One region of the Micromonospora sp. WMMA1947 genome, then DNA from elsewhere that is predicted to be linked to it. Evidence: predicted binding sites of a transcription regulator. Region 1 holds the regulator's gene; the other holds the start of a gene.
What was found. Region 1 encodes HrcA, which represses chaperone genes, less so after heat shock. Its sites were predicted from a motif close to GGTTNGCACNCTCNNNNNGAGNGTGCNAACC; they were not measured.

Region 1 (6,242 bases):
GCCGCGACGTCGGCGCGCGCGGTTTCGGCGTGTACGTCCACGTGCCGTTCTGTGCCAGCCGGTGCGGTTACTGCGACTTCAACACGTACACCGCCGCCGAGCTGGGCGGCGGGGCGAGCCGGGAGACGTACGCCGACTCGGTGCTGGCCGAGCTGGCGCTGGCCGCGCGGGTGCTGGGCGACTCGCCGCCGCCCCGGGTCGACACCGTCTTCGTCGGCGGCGGCACGCCCACCCTGCTGCCCGCCGACGACCTGGCCCGGATCCTCGACGGCATCGACCGCGTCTGGGGGCTGGCCGCCGACGCCGAGGTGACCACCGAGGCCAATCCCGAGTCGGTGAGCCCGGAGTCGCTCAAGACGCTGCGGGCCGCCGGGTACACCCGGATCTCGCTCGGCATGCAGTCCGCCGCGCCGGGGGTGCTGGCGGTGCTGGACCGGCGGCACAGCGCGGGCCGGGCCACCGCCGCCGCGCTGGAGGCGCGCGACGCGGGATTCGAGCACGTGAACCTGGACCTGATCTACGGCACGCCGGGCGAGACCGCCGACGACTTCGCCGCCTCGCTGGCCCAGGTGGTCGACGCCGGGGTCGACCACGTCAGCGCGTACGCCCTGATCGTGGAGGACGGCACCCGGCTGGCCGCGCGGATGCGGCGCGGCGAGCTGCCGTACCCCTCCGACGACGTGGCGGCGGACCGCTACCTGGCCGCGGAGGCCGCGCTCGGCGAGGCCGGATTCTCCTGGTACGAGGTGTCGAACTGGGCCCGCTCGTCGGCGGCGGCGTGCCGGCACAACCTGCTCTACTGGACCGGCGCCGACTGGTGGGGCCTGGGCCCGGGGGCGCACAGCCACGTCGGCGGCGTGCGCTGGTGGAACGTCAAGCACCCGAGCGCGTACGCGGCGCGGCTGGCCGAGGGCGCCTCGCCCGCGCTGGCCCGGGAGCGGCTCACTCCGGACGAGCAGCACATGGAGGACGTGATGCTGCGGGTGCGGCTCGCCTCCGGGCTGCCGCTGGACGTGCTGGACGAGCCCGGCCGGGCGGGCGCCGAGCGGGCCCGGGACGCCGGGCTGCTCGACGCCGGGGCGTACGCGCGAGGGCTCGTGGTGCTGACGCTGCGCGGCCGGCTGCTGGCCGACGCGGTAGTACGCGACCTGCTGCCGTGACCGGCACCGGCCGGCCGCCCCCTCGGCCGGCCGGCGGTGTCACTTGATGAAGTTGTAGGTCATCGGGTAGCGGTAGAGCACACCCTCGTTGGCCTTGATCCCGCCGATGATCCCGAAGATCAGCGGCACCAGCCAGACCAGCATCGGGACGAAGAACAGGATCCCGCAGGAGATCACCGTGATCACCCAGGCGAGCACGCTGGCGATGGTCCAGGTGATCTGGAAGTTCAACGCCGCGACCGCGTGGGCGCGGACCGTCGGCGACTGCTGACCGCGGGTCATCATCGCGATCAGCGGGGCGACCCAGCCGAGCAGGCCGCCGCCGACGATGACGCCCGCGGCGCCACCGAAGTGCGCCACCAGGGCCCACGTCTTCTCGTCGTTGTTGGCGTACGAGGCCGGGCCGTACCCGCCACCGGCGGGGTAGCCGGCGCCGTAGCCGGGCGCTCCGCCCGGCGGGGGGTAACCACCGGGGGGCGGGTAGCCGCCCGGCGGAGGCTGGCCACCCGGCGGCGGGTAGCCGCCCGGAGGCGGATAGTCACCGGGCGGGGGATAGCCGCCGGCGCCCGGGGCCCCGGACAGTGGAGCGGTGGGCGGTTCGCTGCCCGGCGACGAGCCGTAGGGCGCCGACGGGTCGGGCTGGGGGCCGGAGTCCCCTGCCCCGGGTGGGCGAGGAGGTTCAGTCATGGTCGCCACGGTAGGGGCACCGGGCAACTGGCACCAGAGCGACACAGACCGACGATGACCGGCTGTTCGGCCCTGGTGGGCCGGGTTGTGTGGCGGGCCGCACCCCAGGTCCGTCAGGCGATCATCGCGTCGGCGGGGGTGCCGACGTAGACTGGCACTCGCTACAGTCGAGTGCCAGCCGCCCGGCGGATGTCGCGTGCCGGCCCGGCCGAGGTGCGTCAGGAGGTGGGGAATGGGTCTCGACGACCGCAAACTCGCCGTGCTGCGCGCGATCGTCGAGGACTACGTCGCCACGCAGGAGCCGGTCGGCAGCAAGGCTCTGGTCGAGCGGCACCAGCTCGGCGTCTCGCCGGCCACCGTCCGCAACGACATGGCGGTGCTGGAGGAGGAGGGCTACATCCGGCAGCCGCACACCAGTGCCGGCCGGGTGCCCACCGACCGCGGCTACCGCCTCTTCGTCGACCGCCTGTCCCGGGTCAAGCCGCTCAGCCCGGCCGAACGCCGGGCGATCGAACGCTTCCTGGTCGGCGCCGTCGACCTGGACGACGTGGTGCACCGTACGGTCCGGCTGCTCGCCCAGCTCACCCGGCAGGTCGCCGTGGTGCAGTACCCGAGCCTGGCCCGCTCCAAGGTGCGCCACCTGGAGCTGGTGCCGATCTCCACCACCCGGCTGATGGTCGTCATGATCGCCGACACCGGCCGGGTCGAGCAGCGGCTGGTCGAGCTGCCCGCCCCGGTGCCCGCCGACGACGTGACCGACCTGCGCCGGCTGGTGAACGAGAAGCTCGTCGGCAGCCAGCTCGCCGAGACGCCACCGCTGGTGCAGGCGCTCGTCGACGAGTCGGCGCCGCACCTGCGCCCGGCCATGACCACGCTGTCCACCGTGCTGCTCGAGACGCTGGTGGAGCGGCACGAGGAGCGCCTCGCGCTGGCCGGCCAGGCCAACCTCACCCGGGGCGGCCTGCTCGACTTCCAGGGCTCGCTGCGTCCCATCCTGGAGGCGCTCGAAGAAGAGGTCGTGCTGCTCAAGCTGATCGGCGAGACCGAGCCGAGCACCACCCGGGTGCTCATCGGCGACGAGAACGAATTCGACAACCTGCGGGCCGCCTCGGTGGTCAGCACCGGCTACGGACCGGGCAGCACGATCGTCGGTGGACTCGGCGTGCTCGGGCCGACCCGGATGGACTACCCCGGCAATATCGCCATGGTGAGGGCCGTGGCACGCTACGTGGGCGAACTGCTGGCCCAGAACTGACCAGTCAGGGCCGACGGCCGGTTCCGGCCGACGACCGGAGCGACGCGAGACGAACATGAGGACACCTAACGCAGTGGCCAGGGACTACTACGGCATTCTCGGCGTGAGCCGGGACGCCTCCGACGACGAGATCAAGCGCGCCTACCGCAAGCTGGCGCGGCAGTTCCACCCGGACGTCAATCCGGACCCGGAGGCCCAGGAGAAGTTCAAGGACATCAACGCCGCGTACGAGGTCCTCTCGGACGACCGGAAGCGGCAGATCGTCGACCTGGGCGGCGACCCGCTCGCCCCGGGCGGCGGTGGCATGGGCGGCCCGGGTGGGCCCGGCGGCGCCGGTCCGTTCGTCGGCTTCCAGGACATCATGGACGCGTTCTTCGGCGGCGCCGCGGGCGGCAGCCGGGGCCCGCGGCCGCGTACCCGCCCCGGCGCGGACGCGATCCTGCGCTTGGAGCTGGACCTCAACGAGACCGCGTTCGGCGTCGAGGCGCCGATCACCGTCGACACCGCAGTGCTCTGCACCACCTGCTCCGGCGCCGGCACCGCCGCCGGCACCCACCTGGCCACCTGCGAGGCGTGCGGCGGCCGGGGCGAGGTGCAGTCGGTGCAGCGGACGTTCCTCGGTCAGGTCGTCTCCGCCCGGCCGTGCACCGTCTGCCAGGGCTACGGCACCACCATCCCGCACCCCTGCCCGACCTGCGCCGGTGACGGCCGGGTGCGCACCCGCCGCTCGCTGACCGTCAAGATCCCCGCCGGGGTCGAGGACGGCATGCGGATCCGCCTGGCCCAGCAGGGCGAGGTCGGCCCGGGTGGCGGCACCGCCGGTGACCTCTACGTGGAGATCCATGAGCGGCCGCACGACGTGTACTCCCGCAAGGGCGACGACCTGCACTGCCGGGTGACCGTGCCGATGACCGCCGCCGCGCTCGGCACCCGGCTGACCATCAAGACGCTGGACAGCGAGGAAGCTGTCGACGTCAAGCCCGGCACCCAGCCCGGCAGCACGCTGCGGCTGCGCGCCCGGGGCGTACCGCACCTGCGCGGCACCGGCCGGGGTGACCTCTATGTGCACCTGGACGTGCGTACCCCGACCAAGCTCGACGCCGACCAGGAGCGGATGCTGCGCGACTTCGCCAAGACCCGCGGCGAGGAGGTCGCCGAGCTGACCAAGCAGGGCGGCTTCTTCTCCCGGATGCGCGACGCGTTCAACGGGCACGCCTGAGGTGTCCGCGCCGCTGTTCCTGGTCGAGGCGCTGCCCACCGGTGACACGCTGACGCTCGACGGCCCGGAGGGCCACCACGCGGCCACCGTGCAGCGGTTGCGCGCCGGCGAGGAGCTGCTGCTCGCCGACGGCCGGGGCGGCACCGCCGCCGCGGTGGTCACCGCCGTCGGCCGTGGCACGCTCGACCTGCGGGTCACCAGCCGGGGGTACGCGGACGCGCCGGTACCCCGGCTGGTCGTGGTGCAGGGCATCGCCAAGGGCGACCGGGGTGAACTCGCCGTGCAGGCGATGACCGAGGTCGGGGTGGACGAGATCGTGCCCTGGGCGGCGTCCCGCTCGGTGGCGCAGTGGCGCGGCGAGCGGGGCGAACGGGCCCGGCAGAAGTGGGTCGCCACCGCCCGGGAGGCGGCCAAGCAGGCCCGCCGCCCGTGGCTGCCGGTGGTGGCCGGCGCCCCGGACGAGTCCACCGCGACGGTGGCCCGCCGGATCGCGGGCGCGGCCGGCGCGTACGTGCTGCACGAGGGCGCGCAGGACCGGCTGACCACAGTCGACCTGCCGGCCGCCGGGGAGATCGTGCTGGTGGTCGGCCCGGAGGGCGGCATCGCCGACCACGAGCTGGCCACCTTCGCCGAGGCGGGCGCCCGCACGGTCCGCCTGGGCCCGTCGGTCCTGCGCACGTCCACAGCAGGCGTGGCAGCCCTGACAGTCCTGGCCACCCGCCTGACCCACTGGTAACCCGCGCCCGCGTTCTCTCCCCGCGCGCCCTCCGCGCTCTCCCCGCGCTCTCCCCGCGTGCGTCGATCTTGCGGTTTCGGCCCGTGCTGAGCCCTTTTTGTGGCGCTTCGTCGGGGCCGAAAGTGCAAGATCGCGGGGGAGGGGCGGGGTCAGGAGCGGAGGTAGGAGGCGCCGTTCAGGTCGATGATTGTTCCCGCGGCCCACTCGGCCTCGGGGCTCGCCAGCCAGTGCACCGCCGCGGCGATCTCCTCCGGCCGGGCCACCCGGTGGAACGGGGACTGGGCGCGTACCGCCTCGCCCCGCTCGCTCTTGAGGTGCTCGTTCGTCATGTCGGTCTCGACGAAGCCGGGCGCCACGCAGGCCACCCCGATGCCGTACGGCGCCAGGGCCACCGCCAGCGACTGGGCCATCGCGTTCATCCCGGCCTTGCTCGCCCCGTACGCCGGGTTGGCCGGCTCGCCCCGGAACGCGCCCCGGGACGACACGTTCACGATCCGGCCCCCGCGTTCGCGCATGTGCTGCGCGGCGCACCAGGCCGCGTTCGCGGCGCCGACCAGGTTGGTGTCCAGCACCTCCCGCCACCGCGCCCGCCACTGCTCGTAGCTGCTCTCGAAGACCGGGTGCGGGGGATCGGCCGGCCCGAACACGCCCGCGTTGTTCACCAGCACGTCGAGGCCGCCGAGCCGCTGGGCCGCCTCGTCCACCATGGCGCGTACCGCGTCGGGGTCGGCCAGGTCGGCGCGTACCACCACGTGCCCGTCGCCGGGCAGTTCGGCGCGCAGCCGCTCGGCCAGGTCGGCCGAGTCCCGGTGATGGATCGCCACCCGGTCCCCACCCGCGGCGAACGCCCGCGCCACCGCCCGCCCGATGCCCCGCGAGGCCCCCGTCACCAGCACCGCCCGTCCCGACATGGCGGCCATCCTGCCGCACCGGGCCGAGGCGTTGAGAAGGGACCCTTCCCCTACCGGAGGCGTTAACAAGGGGCCCTTCCTTACACTGCTGCGATGGACTGCCTCTTCTGCCGGATCGTCGCCGGGGAGATTCCCGCCACCATCGTCCGCGAGACCGCCACCACCCTGGCCTTCCGGGACATCGACCCGAAGGCGCCCACCCACGTGCTGGTGATCCCGAAGGAGCACTACGCGGACGTGGCCACGCTGGCCCAGGGCGCGCCCGAACTGGCCG
Region 2 (6,242 bases), 630 kb from region 1:
CGCAGCTTCTCCGGCTCCAGCGCCGACCCGCGCTTGCGGATCTCCACCCGGCCGACCCGCCGTTGCCGCAGCAGGGCGCGCAGCCGCTTCAGCGAGAACGGCAGCACGTCGGTGATCTCCAGGCAGCGGGCGAACGGGGTGGGCCGGGCCTGGTCGGCGTACAGGTAGGCGATCGACGGGTCGGCGAGCGTGGCGTCGAGGTCGGCGGCCAGCTCGGCGACCAGGTGGGCGCGTACCACCGCCGGGTCCGGGTCGTAGAGGAACCGCCGGACCGGTCCCACCGGCGCCTCGGCCGCGCCGGTGCCGGTGAGGTGATAGGAAGGGACCCTTTTACTACCGGAGGCGTTAAGAAGGGGCCCTTCCTTCTCGCGCAGCACTGTGGCGCGGCGGGGGACCTCGGCCAGCTCGCCGCACCAGAGCGCCGCCTCGACCAGGTCGCCGTCCACGCTCACCCACTCCGCCTCGGCGCCGGGCGGGATCAGCGCGTGGTCGAGCCCGGGCGCCACCTTCACCACCGTCCGCGGCACCCGCGCGGCCAGGCCGGTGACGAAGTCCCACGGCGGGGAGTAGGCGTTCGGGTCGAAGACGCGCCGCCCGGTGCCGGCCCGCCGCCGCGCCGGATCGCAGAACACCGCCTCGACAGGGCTCACGTCGAACTCCGTGGCGTCACCGCAGGAGACCGTCACCAGGTCGGCGAGCCCGGCCGCCTCGGCGTTCACGGCAGCCATCGCGGCGGTCAGCGGGTCGGCCTCCACCGCGTACACCCGGATGCCGGCGCGGGCCGCGGCGAGCGCGTCGGCCCCCAGGCCGCACCCCAGGTCGGCCAGCGTGGTCACGCCCGCGGCGCGCAGCCGTGCCGCGCGCCGGTCGGCGACCGCGCGGCGGGTGGCCTGCTCCAGCCCGGCCCGGGTGAGGAACATCCCGGCCGCCGCCGCGCCGAACTTGCCGCCCGCCCGGCGGCGCAGCTCCGCCTGAGTGAGCGCCGCCGCCGCGAGGTCGCCCGGGATTCCGCCCGAGCGCAGCGCGGCCGCCGCCGCCAGCGGGTCGCCGCCGGCCACCCGCTCGGCCGCGGCGAGCGCCGCCGACCCCTCGGGGGTACGCAGCACGGCGAGCTGGTCGAGATCCACGCGCTCATTCTCCCGGCCCGGTTCCGGCGCGACACGGAGGGCGACGCGTTGGCACTCTCCTTGACGGAGTGCTAGCCGAGGAATAACCTGCGATTAGCACTCTCACCCTGAGGGTGCCAACGCCCGAGCCTCGTGCCCGGGGGTTGAGCGCCAGGCGGACCGGCACCCGCGACGACGGCCCCGCCCGGTGGCATGTGGCAGATTGACGCTGGTCGGCGTGCCGGCCGGCAACGACACCAAGTACCCGGGAGGGTATGCCCGTGACTACCGCGACCAAGGTTGCGATCAAGCCGCTCGAGGACCGCATCGTGGTCCAGGCGAACGAGGCCGAGACCACCACCGCCTCGGGCATCGTGATCCCCGACACCGCCAAGGAGAAGCCGCAGGAGGGCACCGTCCTCGCTGTCGGCCCGGGCCGGATCGACGACAAGGGCAACCGCGTGCCGATCGACGTGAAGGTCGGCGACACCGTCCTCTACTCGAAGTACGGCGGCACCGAGGTCAAGTACGCCGGCGAGGAGTACCTGGTGCTCTCCGCCCGCGACGTCCTCGCGGTCATCGAGAAGTAAGCAACCGATCAGTGTCGTTGCCCCGGTCCGGCTCGCCGGGCCGGGGCAACGTCGCTTCGAAGGGATACTGATGGCGAAGATCCTCAGCTTCTCGGACGACGCCCGGCACCTGCTCGAGCACGGTGTCAACGCCCTCGCGGACGCGGTGAAGGTCACCCTCGGCCCGCGCGGGCGCAACGTCGTCCTGGACAAGAAGTTCGGTGCGCCCACGATCACCAACGACGGCGTGACCATCGCCAAGGAGATCGAGCTCACCAACCCGTACGAGAACCTCGGCGCGCAGCTGGTCAAGGAGGTGGCGACCAAGACCAACGACGTCGCCGGCGACGGGACCACCACCGCCACCGTGCTGGCCCAGGCGATGGTCCGCGAGGGCCTGCGCAACGTGGCCGCCGGCACCAACCCGACCGGCCTGAAGCGGGGCATCGACGCGGCGGCCGCCAAGGTCTCCGAGGCGCTGCTCGGCAAGGCCGTCGAGGTCGCCGGCAAGGAGTCGATCGCGCACGTCGCGACCGTCTCCGCGCAGGACGCCGCCATCGGCGAGCTGATCGCCGAGGCGATGGAGAAGGTCGGCCGCGACGGCGTCATCACCGTCGAGGAGGGCTCCGCGCTCGTCACCGAGCTGGAGGTGACCGAGGGTCTCCAGTTCGACAAGGGCTTCATCTCGCCGAACTTCGTCACCGACCTGGAGGCGCAGGAGGCGGTCCTGGAGGACCCGTACATCCTGATCACCACCCAGAAGATCTCGGCGATCGAGGAGCTGCTGCCGCTGCTGGAGAAGGTTCTCCAGAACAACAAGCCGCTGCTCATCGTCGCCGAGGACGTCGAGGGTCAGGCCCTGTCCACGCTCGTGGTCAACGCACTGCGCAAGACCGTCAAGGTCTGCGCGGTCAAGGCCCCCGGCTTCGGCGACCGCCGCAAGGCGATGCTCCAGGACATGGCGATCCTGACCGGTGCCGAGCTGGTCGCCCCGGAGCTGGGCTACAAGCTCGACCAGGTCGGCCTGGAGGTGCTCGGCACCGCCCGCCGCGTCGTGGTCGACAAGGAGAACACCACCGTCGTCGACGGTGGCGGGCAGGCCGCCGAGGTCGCCGACCGGGTCGCGCAGATCCGCAAGGAGATCGAGGCCTCCGACTCCGACTGGGACCGGGAGAAGCTGGCCGAGCGGCTGGCGAAGCTTTCCGGCGGCATCGCCGTGATCAAGGTCGGCGCGGCCACCGAGGTCGAGATGAAGGAGCGCAAGCACCGCATCGAGGACGCCATCGCCGCGACCAAGGCCGCGGTCGAGGAGGGTACGGTCCCGGGCGGCGGCGCTGCCCTGGCCCAGATCCTGCCGGCGCTCGACGACGACCTGGGCTTCACCGGTGACGAGAAGGTCGGTGTCTCGATCGTGCGCAAGGCGCTCGTCGAGCCGCTGCGCTGGATCGCCCAGAACGCCGGCCACGACGGCTACGTGGTGGTGCAGAAGGTCGTCGGCCAGGACTGGGGCCACGGCCTCGACGCCGCCACCGGCGAGTACGTCGACCTGGCCAAGTCCGGCATCATCGACCCGGTGAAGGTGACCCGCAACGCGGTCAGCAACGCCGCGTCGATCGCCGGCCTGCTGCTCACCACCGAGAGCCTCGTGGTGGAGAAGCCGGCCGAGCCGGAGCCGGCCGCCGGTGGGCACGGCCACTCGCACGGCCACGGCCACCAGCACGGCCCGGGCTTCTGACCCGAGGAGTACGCCCGACGTCAGGGCACACCGCCGACCCGGTGGTGTGCCCTGACGCGTATGTCCTTACGGATCGCTGACGAGATTGGCAGCCGGCCCCGCGGGGCGACCAGACTGGATGCCGTGAGCACCCTTTCCCGCCGCCGCGCGGCGCCGGCCGGTGTCGTCGCCGCCGTGGTGGCACTCGGCACCGCCGAACCCGTGGCGGTCCTGACCGGTCCCCGGTCCGCTCCGCTCGTCGCCGTCGGTGGACTCGTCGTGGACCTGGTGCCCGAGCCGCTCAAGCAGTTCGCCATCGACGTCTTCGGCACGTACGACAAGATCGCCCTGCTGGTCGGTACGGCGCTGCTGCTGGTCGCCTTCGGGGCGCTGCTCGGCCTGGCGGCGGTCCGGCGCCTGGCGATCGGCCTGACCGGCGTCGCCGCGTTCACGGTGCTCGGCGTCGCCGCCGCGCTGACCCGGGCCGGCTCTGACGCGTTCGACGCGCTGCCCTCGCTGGTCGGGGGCGCACTGGGCGCGCTGACGCTGTGGGCGTTCGTGGCCGGTCCGCTGAGCGACGACCCGGCCCGGGGGCGGGCCGGGCGCGACCGGACCGACGCCGTGCGACGCGACCCGGCCGGGGCCGATCCGGCGAAGCACGCCGGGGCGGACCCGGCGGACGGCGAGCCGTCGTCCGCGCCGCCTCCGTCGTCCGCGCCGCCTCCGGCGGTTGCCGCGCTGGCCCGCGAAGGAGACGCGCCGGGCGGGTGGGAGCCGGTCCGGCACGACGACGACGCGGAGTCGCGTCGGCGGTTCCTGCGTGGCGCCGGGCTGCTGGCCGGAACGGCGGCGGTGGCCGGGCTGGGCGGGCACTGGCTGGCCGGAAGGCGTGGCGTGTCGGCGGCCCGGGAGGCGGTGACGCTGCCCGCCCCGGCCGCGCCCGCCCCGCAGGTGCCGGCCGGAGCGGACCTGTCGCTGCCCCGGCTCGCGCCGTACGTGACGCCGAACCGGGAGTTCTACCGGATTGACACGGCGCTTGTGGTGCCGCAGGTGGACCCGGTGACGTGGCGGCTGCGGATCCACGGGCGGGTGCGTAACCCGATCGAGCTGAGCTTCGACGACCTGCTGGCCCGCCCGATGGTCGAGCGGTACGTGACGCTCGCCTGCGTCTCCAACGAGGTGGGCGGCGACCTGATCGGCAACGCGCGCTGGCTCGGCGTACCGATCAAGGAACTGCTCGACGAGGCCGACCCGCTCGACGGCGCGGACCAGGTGGTCGGCCGCGCGGTCGACGGCTGGACCTGCGGCACGCCGACATCGGTGCTGCGCGACGGGCGGGACGCGCTGCTCGCGGTCGGCATGAACGGCGAGCCGCTGCCGATCCAGCACGGCTTCCCGGTGCGGATGGTGGTGCCCGGCCTCTACGGGTACGTGTCGGCCTGCAAGTGGCTCACCGAGTTGGAGCTGACCAGCTTCGCCGACTTCGACGCGTACTGGGTGCCGCGCGGCTGGTCCGCGCAGGGCCCGATCAAGACGCAGTCCCGGATCGACACGCCCCGGCCCCGCAGCCGCCCGTCGGCCGGGCCGGTGACGGTGGCCGGTGTGGCGTGGGCGCAGCATCGCGGCATCAGCCGTGTCGAGGTACGCGTCGACGGCGGCCCCTGGCAGGAGGCGACGCTCGCCCCGGCGGTGTCGGCGGACACCTGGGTGCAGTGGTCCTGGCGGTGGGACGCGACGCCGGGCGAGCACACGCTCCAGGTGCGGGCGACCGACACCACGGGCGAGACGCAGACGGAACAGCGCGCCCCGGTCGCCCCCGACGGCGCAACGGGATGGCACACGGTCAGGGTCACAGTCGCCTGACCCGCAGACCGCACCCTCCTGAGTCGGGCCGTGTCCCCGCTCCTCGGCGCCTCCGCAAGAGATCTTGGTAGGAAACGGCCCCTATAGGGGCGTAAAGCTTCCAAGATCTATGGGTGTCCTAGCGACTGGAACGCTGATCCTGGTATTCGAAACGGATGGCCGGCGGATGCCCCCGGGGCCACGACACGACGCCGCGCCCCGGGGTCCGGGGCGCGGCGTCGAGGATCGTGAACCGGGTCAGGCGACCTTGCGCTGGTCCGGCACGGCGGTGTTGTGCGGCCGGCCGAGGCGGGCCTCCAGCCGGGCAATGTCCACCCGGGTCTGCCGGCGGTCGGCCAGGTCCTCCCAGCCGAGTGCGAGCAGCCGCAGCCGCTCGGACTCGCTGAACCCGCCCCAGACGCCGTACGGCTCGCGCACGGAGAGCGCGTGGGCGGCGCACTCGGCGCGTACCGGGCAGGCGCGGCAGACCGACTTGGCGCTCGTCTCGCGGCGCATCCGGGAGGAGCCGCGCTCGCCGTCGGGGTGGAAGAACTGCGCGCTGTCGCGGCCACGGCAGGCTCCGAGCCGCTGCCAGTCCCAGAGCTCGTCGATCGGTCCAGGCAGCCTACGTACGTTCGACATCAGCACCCCTCCTCCCGCGCGGCACCGCGGAGAATGTTCGTTGCCAGCTACCGGGCGGCGGTCCGCGCGGGATGCCGGTTCCGGATGAACCCCTCGGTACCCGAGCGGTCCGCGCCTCACACATCTGTGATCGAAAACCTCGGACACTCGGCGGCATATGCCCCATCTGTCGGAAAAGTTCGGATGATTGCCCGGAACCCCCTCCCGACCCCACCTCCGCATGGTCTGCTCTGAGTCGGAGAGGAGACCACTGTGCGTAGTGTTCTTGTGTGCGTTCGGACACCATTGGCGGCCCAGCATCTGACCTCCGCGGCGGCGCGGCTCGGGCTGTCCGGCGTCGTCCGGACGGCCGTCTCCGACCCGGAGGTG

Region 2: the regulator HrcA is predicted to act here: its motif matches at 1,219-1,249, upstream of groES (co-chaperone GroES).

What each region holds. Positions count from the first base shown of each region.
Region 1 is NZ_CP114909.1:3,378,401-3,384,642, forward strand. It holds gene hemW (radical SAM family heme chaperone HemW) at 1-1,160, shown strand, start outside; gene O7604_RS16225 (DUF4870 domain-containing protein) at 1,200-1,847, opposite strand; gene hrcA (heat-inducible transcriptional repressor HrcA) at 2,080-3,102, shown strand; gene dnaJ (molecular chaperone DnaJ) at 3,176-4,321, shown strand; gene O7604_RS16240 (16S rRNA (uracil(1498)-N(3))-methyltransferase) at 4,323-5,057, shown strand; gene O7604_RS16245 (SDR family oxidoreductase) at 5,207-5,968, opposite strand; gene O7604_RS16250 (histidine triad nucleotide-binding protein) at 6,062-6,242, shown strand, end outside.
Region 2 is NZ_CP114909.1:2,750,142-2,756,383, forward strand. It holds gene O7604_RS13300 (methyltransferase domain-containing protein) at 1-1,127, opposite strand, end outside; gene groES (co-chaperone GroES) at 1,382-1,696, shown strand; gene groL (chaperonin GroEL) at 1,767-3,410, shown strand; gene O7604_RS13315 (sulfite oxidase) at 3,534-5,252, shown strand; gene O7604_RS13320 (WhiB family transcriptional regulator) at 5,490-5,873, opposite strand; gene O7604_RS13325 (response regulator transcription factor) at 6,126-6,242, shown strand, end outside.